Regions from separate parts of the Kribbella sp. VKM Ac-2571 genome, predicted to be linked through region 2. Evidence: riboswitches for the same ligand, from Rfam matches in the RefSeq annotation. Region 2 holds a riboswitch; the other holds the start of a gene.

Region 1 (7,814 bases), on a different contig from region 2:
GCGCTGGAGGAAATCCGATGAAACGGTTGTTCCTGGTTCTCCTGATCATCGCCGGTGTCCTGGTGCCGGCACCGGCGCAGGCCGCGACCGGGCAGTTGCTGCGGGACAGTGTCGGTCTCTATCCACGCGCGATCCGGCTCGAACACAGCGGTACGGCGAACGGCCGGATCCTCGCAAGCGTGGTGACGTTCAACGGCAACACCGGACTCGGCGCCATCTACGAGAGCACCACCGGCGGCACGAGCTTCGCCCAGGTGGGCACGGTCGCGGACCCGCAGGCGTCCAACGGCAAGGGCCTGTGCTGCGCGACGCTCTTCGAGCTCCCACGGCGCATCGGCGCGCTGCCGGCCGGCACGTTGCTCTGGGCCGCCTCGGTCGGCGCGGACGCGCGGCCGATGTCGCTGCGGATCTGGAGGAGCAACGACGTCGGCCGGACCTGGTCGTACCTGTCCAGTTGCGCGACCGCGCCGAACGACCGCGGCCTGTGGGAGCCCGAGTTCGCGGTCGCTGCCGACGGCCAGCTCGTCTGCCACTACTCCGACGAGACCGATCCGGCGCACAGCCAGAAGCTCATGGAGGTCAGGAGTACCGACGGCATCACTTGGAGGGATGCGCGGCCCACCGTGTCGAGCCCGACGGTGGCGCACCGACCTGGCATGTCCGTCGTACGGCGGCTACCGAGCGGGACGTACGTGATGTCGTACGAGGTCTGCGGCGTGGGCGGCCAGTACGACTGCGCCGTCTACACCCGCCAGTCCCGTGACGGCTGGAACTGGGGATCGCCCGCCAGGCCCGGTGTCCGGGCGCAGACCGCCGACGGCAGGTACTTCACGCACGCTCCGACGATCGCTCTGGCACCGAACGGCAAGCTGCTGCTGATCGGCCAGGTCCTCCAGAACGCCGACGGCTCCGTGGCCGAAGGCAACGGCCGCACCATCCTCGCCAACACCACCGGAACGAGCGGCTACTGGTCCGAGCTGGCCGCACCGGTCGCCGTCGACAATCCGTACAACAACTACTGCCCGAACTACAGCTCCCCAATGGTCGTCTCCCCAGACGGCAGCACAGTCCTCGAACTCGCCTCGGACTACGACGGCCCGACCTGCAAGACGTACTTCGCCACCGGGCCGGCCAGCTAGGCCGCGCGGCGCCGGCGGCGGGACGAGGTACGGCGGCGGACCGGGCGTCGGGGCCCGACGAGGCGAGGACCGGCCAGGCGGTCCTCGAGACGGCGCGCCTCGCGGCGGATGGGTTGCGCGACGTACTCGCCGAGGATCAGGCCCGCGGCGAGTGCGACGCCGATCGCGACCGCGGTCGTGAGGCTGACGATGCCGATCAGCTGCCCGACAGCCATCAACTCGTAGAGGCCCTTGTAGATCGTCAGCCCCGGCAGTAGCGGGATCGAGCCGGCGACGACCACGACCAGCGGCGGTACGCCGGTCCGCCGGCCGCTGGAGTAGCCGCCCAGACCGACGACGAAGGCAGCCGCCGCAGTGGACCAGGCCGGCCCGAAAGATGCCCTCGTCATCAAGGTGAAGATCAGCGAGGCCAGTGCGCCCATCACGGCGACCGGCAGCAACGCGCGGAGGGGTGCGTACGACGCGTACGCGAACGCGACCGCCATCACCGAGCCGGAAATCACCATGATCGGGAGGTTCGCCAGCTGGATCGTCTGGGGTTCGATCCCGACGTGCAGCCCCAACTTCAGCCCCAGCGCGAGACCGAGTGAGACACCGGCGATGATCCCGCCGGTGAGCAGCATCGCCTCCAGACTCCGGGCCGCGGCGGTCACGTAGTAGCCGGTGATCGCGTCCTGCACGGCACCGGTGAGGGCGATCCCGGCCAGCAGCATGATGATGCCGGCGGCAACGACCAGGGACGGTTTCACCGGCGCGTGCACGGCGTACAGGACCAACGCGACCGCGGTCGCCACGAACGCTCCGGCGACCTGTTGGTAGAACGCGGGGAGTCGCTGCCGGTTGAACCACCGGTTGTTCAGGTCGATCACGATCGCGGTCAGCACCGCCAGCAACGTGATCAGCCAGCCGCCGCCGAGCAGCAGTGTCGCGCCGCCGGCCATCACGCCCCAGGCGAGCACCGCACTCCAGCGCGGGTACGGCGGACCGGCCGAGGTCAACCGGGCGAGTTCGCGCGACGCCTCCTCGCGGGTCACGTCGCCGCGGGCGAACCGTCGTACCAGCCGGTCGACGTCGGTCAGCCGGGAGAAGTCCTGGGACCGGTAGCGGACCAGCCGGATGTGCGTCTCGGGCGCGACGTCCGGCGCGGCCTGGTACGAGACCGCCATCGAGGTGAACGTGATGTCGACCTCGCAGCCGCGCAGTCCGCCGGCCGCGGTGACACCGAGGATCGTCGCCGTCGCGTCCGCCGTACCGGCGCCGCTGGACAGCAGCACCTCACCGACCCGCAAGGCCAGGTCGATGGTGGCGTAGACCTCCCGCTGCTCGTCAGGCTCCATCAGGGGGTGTCTGATGGTTCCACGCCGTAGCGAGCAGGTGCTCGGTGCGGTGGCTCGGCGTGCTGGAGCGAAGGCGTCGATGTGGTTTCATCGTCGCCTTTGCTCCAGTGCGGCGAGGTGCCGTGCCGAGTGCCGCGCAGTAGGCGTGGGACCATCAGACACCCCCTAGCAGGCGATGGGCCATCGCGAGGTCGGTGATCAGGATGTTGACCCAGCCTCCGAGCAGGGCGGCGCGGATGGCGGAGTACTTCCGGTCGCCGCCGGCCACCCCGATCCGGCGCGGCACCGCGAGCAACTCCTTCGCGGTCACCCCGATGACCCGCTGGTCGAACGTCGAGCGCACGAGCTTTCCCTCTTCGTCGAAGAACCGGAAACACACGTCCCCGACGGCGCCGAGCCTGCGCAACTCGTCCTGGTCGGCCTCCGCGACCGCGTTCCCACTGCGCTGCAGCAGCGGCGAGGGCTCGAGGCTGCCGATTCCGACCAGGGCGTCGGTGAGCTGTCCCCAGGTGCCCAGAACGTCCCGGACGGACACATCGTTCATCATCGCCCGACGTACGGCGGGGGTCCCGACCAGCCCGGGAGCGGGCAGGTAGACCGGCATCCCACCGGTCAGCTCGGCGAACCGCGCGGTCAGCCGGGTGGCCTGCATCTGCACCGCGGCGTCGCCCAGCCCGCCGACGATCTGCACCACCTTGTCCACCACCGGGACGCTCTTGCGCGGCATCCGGTCGACCGCGCTGATCAGCGTCTCGCTCCAGGACGAGATCCCGACCACATGCCCGCCGGTCAGCGTCATGTCCAGGTACGCCGCGGCGCCTGAGCCGAGCGCGGGCAGTACGTCGTCCCCCACGCCGAGGGTGTCGACGACGACCGCGTCGCGCAACCCGTACCGGCCCTGTAGCTCGTCCTCGAGGTCGCTGTGCACGCCGCTCGGCATGGTCACCACGGTGTGCACGATGCCGACCTCGACGGCCTGTTTCAGCATCCGGGAAACGCGTGCCTGGGACAGGTTCAGCTCGGCGGCGATCTGCGGCTGCCGGATGCCCTTCTCGTGGTACATCCGCGCCACCTTCGCGAGCAGCCGCAGCTCGTCCAGCCCCGGCTGGCGCACACCACGGTTGCTGTTCACGGCGCTCCCTTCGAGACGATCAACCTGGACTATAGGCAGATGTAGACCCGCGGTGCGCCACCGGCGTCAGGCAGTGGACTTCCCGGGGTGTCGCGTTTGCCGGTCGCGACGACGGAGCCGTCACGGGGATCGACGATCGTGTAACTCAGCGGGACGGTGTCGTCGAACACCATCACCGGTCCACCGTTCTCGTGGTACACGATCAGGCCGCCCTCCGCCGTACTCAGCGCCCGCCCCGGGATCGTCCGGGTCCAGTCCGGCGCCATGTCGGTGGTCGGCAACCCGTCCAGGATCTTTCCGAGCAGTCCGACGTACGTCGATCCTTCGAAGTCGATCGCCTCGCGCCAGCCCGCGCCGGGTGCGAGGAAGAACTCGGCGTGGCCCGGCTCCTCCGCGTGCAGTCGCCACTGCCACAGGCTGCCCGCACCGTAGACGACGCCCATCGTGCCGCCCGCGCACAGGTTGCTCCACGCCTCGTGCCCCTGCCACCAGCCCTCGGCCATACCCGTCCGGCCGGTGTGCTCGTACGTCGGCTCGCCGTTCGCGACTGCCTTCACCGGCTCGTTGCGCCACATGTCCGCGACCCGCTCCGCCACGTGCTCGCCGGTGTGCCCGGTCTGACACCACTGGAAGTCCAGCCAGTCCGCGTCCTGGTGAGCATTCGCGCGGATGTGCGGCCGGTAGTGGATACCGGTCGGCTGCGCGTAGCAGTCGACGGCGTGCACTTCAGCTCCTCCGGCGGCAGTCTGCGGTTCGTGACCGGAGCCGTCCCCGCCGACCAGGTAGACGGCCGGCCGAGCGCCGTACCGCGCGACGAGATAGCGGCAATAGGCGGCGTACTCGGATGGCGGTACGACGGTGCCCGCGACGTCGAGGCCCTTCCAGCCGAAGCCCTGGAACACGGGCTGCAGGACCGGGACCAGGCCGTGCTCGACCAAGATGTCGAGCAGTACGTCGAGGTACTGGAAGTACTCGACGTTCATCTGGTTCAGGTGAGCGTCGGCGAGATCCTCGAAGCCGACCGCGAACCCCTCGTCCTGGGTCCGGTCGCGCGGCCCGACGGCGCGCATGTCCGGTTGGACGGTCATCAGCAGGACCGCGTTGAACCCCTTCGCCTGGCGGTCGGCGGCGTACTCGCGGACCTGGTCGGGGGTCGCCCGCCACGGCAACGCCCACGCGGTGTCCGCGACGAGCAGAGCAGGCGTGCCATCCGCGTGCACCAGGCTGCGCCCACCGGGCGACATCCGCCAGAACCCGTGCCGGTAGAACGGGTTCGCCTCGTCGCTGTCCGCCGTACGCACCTCCAACTCACCGCTCTCGCCGGCGCCCTCCGCGCCGTGGGTCCAACGCCAGCGACCCGCCTGCGGTGGCGCGAAACGGACGCGGTGCACGTCCGCCCCGTCCCAGAAAACCGGGCGCCGGAGGACGAGACCACTGTCGTGGGCGAACTCCACCCACTCCTCGGCAGCGGACAGTGTGAGTTCGATCTCCCGCCAGACGGATGAGATGGACATGACACTCCAGGGATGCTCGTTGCCGTTAAGCTGATGGGAATAACACACGTGCTCTGGGGTCGGTGAAATTCCGAGCCGGCGGTGACAGTCCGCGACCCGTGACTTCGTGAGAAGGAGCGGTTGACCTGGTGGAACTCCGGGACCGACGGTGAAAGTCCGGATGGGAAGACGCACGTGGCAGCTGCACGTCCCCTGACCTGGGTCGTGGAGCTTGTCGTTGCCCCGGAGTGCTCTGAGTGCACTGCCCGAGAGGACAACGATCGTGAACACCGTGACCAGCCTGGACACCATCGAACACGTTGTCGCCGAGCTCGCCGCCGGGCGGCCGGTCGTGGTCGTCGACGACGAGGACCGCGAGAACGAAGGCGACCTGACCTTCGCCGCGAGCCTCGCGACGCCCGAGCTGATGGCCCTGCTCGTCCGTCACACCAGCGGATACGTCTGCGCGCCCGCGGCGCCGGAGATCCTGGACCGGCTCGAGCTGCCGCTGATGGTGCCGAACAACCAGGACAGCCTGCGTACGGCGTACACCGTGTCGGTGGATGCGGCGACCGGTGTCGGGACCGGCATCTCCGCCGCCGACCGGGCGCGGACCGTCCGTGTGCTGGCCGATCCCTCGGCGCAGCCCGCGGACCTGATCCGGCCCGGCCACATCCTGCCGTTGCGCGCGGTCGCCGGCGGAGTCCGGCAGCGGCCCGGTCACACCGAGGCCACCGTCGAACTCGTCCGGCTCGCCGGGCTGCCACCGGTCGGCGTGATCGGCGAACTCATGAACGACGACGGCACGCTGATGGCAGGCGCGGACCTGCGCGCGTTCGCCGACGCTCATGGTCTCGCGATGATCTCGATCGCGGATCTCGTCACTTACCTGTCGTGACCAGGTTGCGGGCGGCATCCGCGATGCCCTCGGGGGACAAGCCGTAGCGGTCCAGCAGATAGCCGGCCGACCCCGTGGGCGCGAACTCGGGGAACCCGAGGATCGACACCCGCGCCGGATGATGCTGTACGACGGTCTCGGCAACGGCACCGCCGAGACCGCCGCCGGACACCGCTTCCTCCGCGGTCACGATGCCGGCCGTCTCCCGCGCGGCCGCGACCACGGCGTCGGTGTCCAGCGGCTTGACCGTCGGCATCGACAGCACCCGGGCCGAGATCCCTTCCTCCGCGAGCCGTTCGGCGGCGGCCAGCGCCCGCCACAGCACGGTCCCGTTGCTGATCAGCGTCACATCGCTCCCGTCGCGAACCGTGATCGCCTTGCCCAGCTCGAACTCGTAGTCCTCGGCGTAGACCTTCGGCACGCTCATCCGGCTGACCCGGATGAACACCGGCCCGTCCGAGGCCGCCGCCCAGCGCAACGCCGCCGCCGTCTCGATCGGGTCGGCCGGAACGATGATCGTCATGTTGGCGATCGCGCGCAGCCAGGCGATGTCCTCGATCGAGTGGTGCGTCGGGCCGAGTTCGCCGTACGCGACGCCGGGGCTCATGCCGCAGAGCTTCACGTTGGTGTTCGAGTACGCGACGTCGGCCTTGATCTGCTCGAGCGCGCGGGCGGTGAGGAAGCAGGACGCCGCCGAGACGAACGGGATCCGGCCGCCGTTGGCCAGCCCGGACGCGACGCCGACCATGTCCTGCTCGGCGATGCCGACGTTGATCAGCCGGTCCGGGAACGCCTTGCGGAAGCTGTTCAGCTTGCTCGACCCGACCGAGTCGTTGACCACACCAACGATCCGGTGATCGGCCTCGGCCAGCTCGGCGAGCGTCTCGACGTACGCGTCCCGGCAGTCGTACCGCGGCTGGTCCGCGATCGAGCGGGTCTCGAGGACGGTCATTGCAGCTCCTTCAGGGCCTGCTGGTACTCAGCGGCATCGGGTACGCGGTGGTGCCAGGCGACGTTGTTGCTCATGAACGAGATCGGATGGCCCTTGTGCGTGTGGGCGATCACGAACGTCGGCTTGCCCGGCCGGAACGGTACGGCGGACAGCACGTCGAGCAGCTCGCCGTGGTCGTGACCGTTCACCTCGACCACCGCGAACCCGAACGCGGCCGCCTTCTCCGGCAACGGGTCGAGGTCGTTGGTCTCCTTGGTGGTCGCGCCCTGCTGCAGCCGGTTCCGGTCGACGATCACTGTCAGCCGGTCCAGCTGGTACTGCGAGGCTGCCATCATCGCCTCCCAGTTCGAGCCCTCCTGCAGCTCACCGTCACCGACCAGCACATAGGTACGGCGCAACGAGACGTCGAGCTTCGCCGACAGGGCATGACCGACCGCGACCGGCAGGCCGTGCCCGAGTGGACCGGTGTTGGCCTCGACGCCGGCGACCTTGTTCCGGTTCGGGTGCCCGTTCAGCGCGGACAGCGGCTTGAGGAACGTCGCGAGGTCCTCGACCGGCAGGAACCCGAACGCGGCCAGCGTCGTGTAGAGCGCTCCCGCGACATGCCCCTTGCTCAGGATGAAGCGGTCCCGCTCGGGGTCGTTCACCGTCGCGGGCGAGATGTCGAGCACAGCGCCGTACAGCGTGGCCAGGATGTCGATCGCGGAGAAGTCACCGCCGATGTGCCCGGCGCCGGCGTGGTGGACCAGCTTGAGGTCCTGGATCCGGATCTGCTTGGCGGCCTCGGCGATGTGCGCGATCTGCTCGGCGCGACTGCTGTGGACCGGCAGCCGGCCGAGCACCGGCATCGTCGTGTGCTCGAC
Region 2 (7,814 bases):
TCGCGAACATCGTCACGCAGAGCTACCCGGCGTCCAACCTCATCACCCGCCGGACCCTCGGGTGGGAACCCGCTCAGCCCGGCCTGCTCGCCGACCTGGACAACGGCCACTACTTCTCCGCCGACTGACGACTACACCTTCAGTTGGCGGATGGCGGCGAGGGTTGAGAGGGCTGCTTGGGTGGCTTCGTAGCCTTTGTCTTCGCGGCTGTCGGGGAGGCCGGCTCGGTCGAGGGCCTGGGGGTCGTTGTCGCAGGTGAGTACGCCGAAGCCGATGGGGACGCCGGTGGTGACGCCGACCTGCATGAGGCCGTCCGTGGCCGCCTGGCAGACGTATTCGAAGTGGGGAGTGTCGCCCCGGATCACCACACCGAGGGCGACCACCGCGTCGTACCCGGACTTCGCCGCGTGCAACGACGCGACGGGAAGCTCGAACGAACCGGGGACCCGGATGACGGTGTGGTCGGTGACGCCGGAGTCCTCCAGCGCGCGGAGGGCTCCGGCGAGCAGGCCGTCGGTGACCTTCGGGTGCCACTGGGCCGCGACGATCGCGACCCGGGCGTCCTCGACGCGGGTTACCTCGATGGTGGGTGCTCCACTGCCCGACATCAGCCGGCTCCGTTCTCTTCGGTCAGCAGGCCGCCCGGCAGGTGATGGCCCATTCGATCGCGCTTGGTGCGCAGGTACCGCAGGTTGTGTTCGGTCGGGTCGATGGAGATGCCCCGGCGCTCGACCACGTCGATGCCGTACCCCTGCACGCCCGCGAGCTTGTCGGGGTTGTTGGTCAGCAACCGCACCTCCTTGACGCCGAGGTCGGCCAGGATCTGTGCACCGGTCCCGTAGTCGCGCGCGTCCGCCGGCAACCCGAGGTCCAGGTTCGCGTCGACCGTGTCCCGGCCAGCGTCCTGCAGCTCGTACGCCTGCAGCTTGTGCAGCAGCCCGATCCCGCGCCCCTCATGACCGCGCAGGTACACCACGACACCGCCCTCGGCCGCGACCTGCCGCATCGCCTCGTCCAGCTGCGGCCCGCAGTCGCATCGCAGTGACCCGAACACGTCACCGGTCAAGCACTCCGAGTGCAGGCGCACCAGCGTCGGGCCGTTCCCGATCTCGCCGCGCACCAATGCGAGCTGCTCCGATCCGTCCACCGTGTTGCGGTAGCCGTGCGCAACAAAGTCGCCGTACTGCGTCGGCAGCGTCGTCGTCGCGACCTTCTGGATCTGGGATTCGGTACGGCGCCGGTACCGGATCAGGTCGTCGATCGACACCAGGACCAGCCCGTGCTCGTCCGCGAACGTGCGCAGTTCGAGCCCGCGCTTCATCGTCCCGTCGTCGTTCACCAGCTCCGAGATCACCGCGGCCGGCGTCAGACCGGCCATCCGCGCCAGATCGATCGACGCCTCCGTGTGCCCGGGGCGAACCAGTACGCCGCCCTCGCGACCGCGCAACGGGAACACGTGCCCCGGCTGCACCAGGTCGTACGGCTCCGAGGCCGAGTCGGTCAGCACCCGGATCGTCCGCGCCCGGTCGGCGGCCGAGATCCCGGTCGCGATGCCGTCGCGGGCATCGACCGAAATCGTGTACGCCGTGCGCATCTTCTCCCGGTTGTGCGGCGTCATCAACGGGATCCCGAGCCGGTCGAGCTCCGCGCCTTCCATCGGCACACACACCACGCCGGAGCTGTACCGGATCAGGAACGCCAGCAGCTCCGGCGTCGCCTTGGACGCGGCAAAGATCAGGTCGCCCTCGTTCTCGCGGTCCTCGTCGTCGACGACGATCACCGGCCGGCCGGCGCGGATCTCGTCGATCGCGTGCTCGATCGTGTCGAGCTTCAGTACGTCGCCCATCTAACCCACCACCACAGGCTCAGGAGCTTGGACCCGCTCACGATTCTGGATCTTCCACCACGACACGAATCCGACGACGCAGAACAGCCCGTACACGATGTACATCGTCGCCGACGGGTAGAACTTGGCCTGCACCAGCAGCGGTACGCCGACCACGTCGACGGCGATCCAGATCAGCCAGAACTCGACGAAGCCACGCGCCATCCCGTACGTCGCCAGGATCGACCCGGTGAGGATCCACGCGTCCCACTGCGGGCCCCACGATCCGAGCTCACGCAGCACGAAGTACGAGATCGCGTACAGCACCACCGCGATGCCGCCGAGCTCGAGCCGCTCGCGGGCGGTCGCCCACCGCGGCTGGACGCCCGTGGCGGCGCCGCCGTGACGGGTCTGGTACCAGCGGTACCACCCGTAGAGGCTGACGATCGCGAAGAACACCTGGCGGCCGGCCTGCCCCCAGAGGTCCTTGTCCTGCGGGGTGTCGAAGATTCCGCCGACGAAGACCGTGAACAGCAGGACGTTGCCGACGATGCCGACCGGCCACGCCGACACCAGCCGGCGCATGCCGAACAGTGCACTGGCCAGACCGAACACGTTGCCGACGATCTCCCGGACCAGGACCTCCGAGCCGGCGATCGTCACCGTGGAGTGCAACAGCCAGTCGATCGGGTTCACCGCACGCCTCCGTTGTCGTTCACGATGCTGTCCTTCACATTGCCTGCGGTAAGAAGTCTTTCGACGTACTTCGCGATCACGTCCACCTCGAGGTTGACGGTGTCGCCGACCGAGCTCCCGCCCAGCACGGTCAGCTCCAGCGTGGTCGGGATCAGGCTGACCCCGAACGTCCCGGAGGCGTCGTCGACATCGGTCACGGTCAGCGAGACACCGTCGATCGCGATCGAGCCCTTCTCGGCGACGTACTTGAGGATCTCCGGGGACGTCGCGATCCGGACGTCCTCCCAGTGCTCCCCCGGCGTCCGGCCGGCGATCGTGCCGGTGCCGTCGACGTGGCCCTGGACGATGTGCCCGCCGAGCCGTTCGTGCGCGGCGACGGCCCGCTCGAGGTTGACCGGCGAGCCCTTCTGCAGACCGCCGAGGCTGGTCCGCTGCAGCGTCTCGCGCATCACGTCCGCGGTGAACACGCCGCCGCCGTACTCCACCACCGTCAGGCAACAGCCGTTGACCGCGATCGAGGCGCCGTGCGCGGCGTCCTCGGTCACCTTCGGTCCGCGGATGGTGAGCCGCGCGGCGTCGCCGTCGAGCAGGTCCAGGGACTCGACGGTGCCGAGTTCTTCGATGATGCCGGTGAACATCTACTTTCCTCCCAGAGGAACCAGGGTCAGCCGGACGTCGTCGCCGAGGCGGGTGACATCCGCTAGCTTGAACCGCCGCAGGTGGTCGATCGATTCCGCGCCGAGGTCGCCGACCGCGGCGTACCCGGAACCGAGCACGGCCGGGGCGACGTACGCGACGATCTGGTCGACCAGACCGGCGCGCAGGAACGCGGCGGCCAGGGTCGGGCCGCCTTCGAGCCAGAGGTGCCGGATCTGCCGGTCGTCCAACTGCCGGAGCACCTCGGCGGGATCGTGGGTCGGCAGCAGCAATGTCTCCGCGCGGTCGTTGCGGACCCGCGCGGTGGGTGGGATCTCACGGTCGCCGACGACCACCCGCAACGGCTGCCGCGCCGCGGGTACGTCGTGCTCGTCGCGAACCGTCAGCTCAGGGTCGTCGACCAGCACCGTCTGGGTGCCGACGGCGATCGCGTCGCACTCGGCCCGCTGCCGGTGGACGTCGGCGCGCGCGATCGGACCGGTGATCCACTTACTGCTCCGGTCCGGGGCCGCGGACCGTCCGTCGAGCGTGGTCGCGAACTTCCAGGTCACGAACGGCCGCCCCATCCGGACGCTGTGCAACCAGACGTGGTTGACCGCCTCGGCCTCGGACTGCAGAACGCCTTGAACGACGTCGATGTTCTTGTTCCGCAGCTTGTCCGCGCCGCCGGAAGCGGTCCGGTTCGGATCGGGTACGGCGTACACGACCCGAGCGACCTCGGCCTCGATCAGGGCGTCCGCGCACGGACCGGTCCGGCCGGTGTGGTTGCACGGCTCGAGCGTGACGTACGCCGTACCGCCGCGGGCTCGTGCCCCGGCCATCCGGAGCGCCTCGATCTCGGCATGCGGGCCGCCGGCCACGGCATGGAAGCCCTCGCCCACCGGATGCCCGTCGCGGCCGGTGATCACGCACCCGACCACCGGATTCGGATGGGTGCTGCCGGTGCCTCTCGCAGCCAACTCGACAGCACGCCGCATCCAGGCGATGTCGATCGGCGACGCGTCGTTCACTTCTCGGGCCCCTCGTCGTCACGGACGCACTCCGGGGCCTCGACCGGCACGTCTGCTCCGTCGCCCTCACCGTCCGGACCACTCGTCCGGCCCGGTCTCGCGGTCCGTCGCCGGACCTCTCGCCGCCGCGTCCCGTGGGCTGTGCAGTCCACGCTCCGCGCCGTCGGGCGCCAGAGCACACCCGCCGACCGCGTGCGCCTCCCATCCGGACTTTCACCGTCGGTCCTGGAATTCCACCAGGTCAACCGATCGCCGAACCGCAGCGACCGGGTCGCGGACTGTAACCGCCGGCTCGGAATTACACCGACCCCGGAGCACGCGAGTGGGTTCACTCGTGCTTCAAGTATGCCCCTCCCCGCAACCCGCACCACGACCCAGGTCACATCGTGAGCTGATATAGCACGATTTGAGTAGACATTCGGCGCTGTCTCAGGCTTTGTCGGCGGGGAATGTGGGTCGCTCGCCTGGTGTTGGCTTGCTGCGGCGGGGCGAACCGTCCTGCCTTCGTTGACGTTGTGAGGAGACAGTCGTGCGCGCGTTCGGCGCTTTTCGGCGGGTTGTCGCAGTGGTCGGGGCCATCACCTTGGCGAGCGCGATGGTTGCCTGTGGCAGCAATCAGGACGATGCCGCGGCCGGCGGCCAGGATCTGGGGCTGATGAAGGCGGGGACGCTGCGGATCGGGACCCTGACCGACGCGCCGCCGAACGTCTACGTGAAGGACGGGAAGTTCACCGGGTTCGACAACGACCTGATCACCGCGGTCGCGGCGAAGCTGAACCTGAAGCCGGAGTTCGTCGGGACCGACTTCTCGGCGCTGCTGTCGCAGGTGAACGGCGGCCAGTTCGACCTCGGCAGCTCGTCGATCACGGTCACCGAGGCGCGGAAGAATACGGTTGCGTTCAGCAACGGGTACGACTTCGGCTACCTCGGCCTGGTTACCACCAAGAACGCTAGCTCTAATTCTTTGGCGATCACGTCGTTCGACCAGCTCACCGGCAAGCGCGTCGTGGTCGTCCAGGGCACCGTCCAGGACGACTACGCCACGCAGAAGAACCTGAACCCGGTCCGCGTCCCGAACTACAACGCCGCGCTCGGCCAGCTCAAGGCCGGTACGGCGGACGCCTGGGTCTCGCCCGCCGAGATCGGCGAGAAGATGGCGAAGGAGCAAGGCGGCGGCACGGTGATCCTGGCCGCGAAGGAGCTGAGCGACGCGCCGATGGCGTTCGCGGTGGCGAAGAGCAACGACAAGCTCCGCGAAGCCGTGAACAAGGCGCTCGACGAGGTGATCGCCGACGGCACCTGGACCAAGCTGGTCGAGCAGTACTACCCGGGTCGCGCCGTACCGGCGAACTTCAAGCCGGGCAGCGGATCGGTCAAGTTCACGGCTCCCAAAGCCTGATGGACATCTGGTCCACCCTGAACGACACCTTCCTCGACTGGGAGTCGATGAAGGCGGTCCTGCCCGAGATGCTGAAGGTAGGACTGGTCAACACCCTGATTCTGGCGGCCGCCTCGGTCGTGCTGGGCACCCTGCTCGGTATGCTCGTGGCGGTCCTCGCCCTGTCCAGCAAGCGCTGGCTGCGCTGGCCGGCGAAGCTCTACACCGACATCTTCCGCGGCCTGCCCGCGATCCTGACCATCCTGCTGATCGGCCAGGGCCTGTCCCCGATCACCCGGCACTGGTGGGGCCCGAACCCGTACCCGCTCGGCATTCTCGCGCTCTCCCTGATCGCCGCGGCGTACATCGGCGAGATCTTCCGTTCCGGAATCCAGAGTGTGGAGAAAGGGCAGCTCGAGGCCGCCCGTGCACTGGGCTTCAGCTACACGAGCGGCATGCGGCTGGTCGTCATCCCGCAAGGGGTACGTCGGGTGCTGCCGGCGCTGGTGAACCAGTTCATCGCGCTCGTGAAGGAGTCGAGCCTGGTGTACTTCCTCGGTCTGCTGGCGAGCCAGCGCGAACTGTTCCGGATCGGTCAGGACGCGGCCGCGACCAACGGCAACCTGTCCCCGTTGCTGCTCGCGGGCATCTTCTACCTGGTGATCACGGTCCCGCTGACGCACTTGGTCAACCACTTCGACAAGCGGCTACGCGAAGGACGACCGGTCGAGTCGGAGGACGTACAACTGGAGGAGCTCGCGCATGCGAACCGTTGAGGCAGCCAGCCTGGAGGTGAGCGGTGTCGAGCTCGCGTTCGGCACCAACAAGGTGCTGCGCGGCGTCGATCTCGTCGTACCGGCCGGGCAGACCGCCTGCGTGATCGGCCCGTCGGGGTCCGGGAAGTCGACGCTGCTGCGTGCGATCAACCGGCTGCTCGAACCGGACGCGGGTGATGTGAAGCTCGGCGGCGAGTCGGTACTGCGGGGCGATGCCGACGTACTGCGACGGCGCATCGGCATGGTGTTCCAGCACTTCAACCTGTTCCCGCACAAGAGCGTGCTCGACAACATCACGCTTCCGCTGCGCAAGATCAAGAAGCTCGACGCCGAGGCCGCACAGGCGGCCGCCCGCGCGCAGCTCGAGTTGGTCGGCCTGGCGCACAAGGCCGGAGCGCGGCCCGGGAACCTGTCCGGCGGTCAGCAGCAGCGGGTCGCGATCGCGCGGGCGCTGGCGATGGAGCCCGAGGTGATGCTCTTCGACGAGGCCACGTCGGCGCTGGATCCCGAGCTGGTCAAGGGCGTGCTGTCGCTGATGGCGGACCTCGCCGAGGCCGGGATGACGATGGTCGTGGTCACCCACGAAATGGGGTTCGCCCGCGAGGTCGCCGACCAGGTGGCCTTCATGGACCACGGCGTCGTCGTCGAGTCCGGCGTACCCGAACAGATCTTCGACGCCGCCGAGTCGGCTCGGTTGCGCCAGTTCCTCTCCCAAGTGCTCTGAGACCGTCCGCTCTGGCCCCAAGAGACATCTGGGCGCACGATGGAAGAACCCCGTTCGGGGGTGGAGCAGCAACTGGGGGTAGTCATGTCTCCGTATCGTCGGTCGGCCGGGCGGTCCAGCCGGTTCGTGATCGCAGCAGTCGCCATCGCACTCTCGGCTGCGCTCGGCCTGGTGGCGACGGCCGCGCCGCAAGCCACGAGCCGAGCAGCCACCAGCTCGGTCGCGCAGGCCAGTGCGACGAGCAAGTACGTGTATCTCACCTTCGACGACGGCCCGAGTTCGCGCTACACCGCGCAGATCCTGAAGATCCTTCGCGCATACGGGGCGAGAGCGACCTTCTTCGAGATCGGCCAGAACGTTGCGCGCTACCCGTCCCTGACCCGACGGGTCTATCAGCAGGGCAACAGCGTGCAGAACCACACCTGGTCGCACCCGGACCTCCGGCACGTCTCCGCGAGCGCGTTCAGGTACCAGGTCCAGAAGACGGACCGGTACATCCGGGCCCAGACGGGGTACACCCCGCGCTGTCTCCGGCCGCCGTACGGCGGGACGAACAAACTGGTCTCGCGGAGGGCCGCCGCCCTCGGCAAGAGCATCCGTGTGTGGACCATCGACACCCGCGACTGGTCCCGCCCGGGAACGTCGGTGATCGTGCGCCGGGCACTGGCGAACGTACACAGCGGTTCGGTGATCCTGATGCACGACGGCGGCGGCAACCGCAGCCAGACGGTCGCGGCGCTGCCGACGA

Evidence for each region. Region 2 has a riboswitch for FMN ahead of ribD (bifunctional diaminohydroxyphosphoribosylaminopyrimidine deaminase/5-amino-6-(5-phosphoribosylamino)uracil reductase RibD). Riboswitches for the same ligand answer to the same signal wherever they lie in the genome.
Region 1: it holds a riboswitch for FMN, as region 2 does, so the genes downstream of both, ribB (3,4-dihydroxy-2-butanone-4-phosphate synthase) here and ribD (bifunctional diaminohydroxyphosphoribosylaminopyrimidine deaminase/5-amino-6-(5-phosphoribosylamino)uracil reductase RibD) in region 2, are expected to answer to the same signal.

What each region holds. Positions count from the first base shown of each region.
Region 1 is NZ_SNWS01000008.1:253,943-261,756, forward strand. It holds gene EV651_RS19690 (DUF4185 domain-containing protein) at 1-21, shown strand, start outside; gene EV651_RS19695 (sialidase family protein) at 18-1,139, shown strand; gene EV651_RS19700 (threonine/serine exporter ThrE family protein) at 1,136-2,476, opposite strand; gene EV651_RS19705 (sugar-binding transcriptional regulator) at 2,631-3,608, opposite strand; gene EV651_RS19710 (DUF4038 domain-containing protein) at 3,638-5,122, opposite strand; FMN riboswitch at 5,167-5,300, shown strand; gene ribB (3,4-dihydroxy-2-butanone-4-phosphate synthase) at 5,385-5,999, shown strand; gene EV651_RS19720 (transketolase family protein) at 5,983-6,951, opposite strand; gene EV651_RS19725 (transketolase) at 6,948-7,814, opposite strand, start outside.
Region 2 is NZ_SNWS01000005.1:64,642-72,455, forward strand. It holds gene EV651_RS12835 (hypothetical protein) at 1-128, shown strand, start outside; gene ribH (6,7-dimethyl-8-ribityllumazine synthase) at 132-608, opposite strand; gene EV651_RS12845 (bifunctional 3,4-dihydroxy-2-butanone-4-phosphate synthase/GTP cyclohydrolase II) at 608-1,846, opposite strand; gene pnuC (nicotinamide riboside transporter PnuC) at 1,847-2,521, opposite strand; gene EV651_RS12855 (riboflavin synthase) at 2,518-3,159, opposite strand; gene ribD (bifunctional diaminohydroxyphosphoribosylaminopyrimidine deaminase/5-amino-6-(5-phosphoribosylamino)uracil reductase RibD) at 3,160-4,188, opposite strand; FMN riboswitch at 4,377-4,510, opposite strand; gene EV651_RS12865 (ABC transporter substrate-binding protein) at 4,718-5,587, shown strand; gene EV651_RS12870 (amino acid ABC transporter permease) at 5,587-6,342, shown strand; gene EV651_RS12875 (amino acid ABC transporter ATP-binding protein) at 6,329-7,066, shown strand; gene EV651_RS12880 (polysaccharide deacetylase family protein) at 7,151-7,814, shown strand, end outside.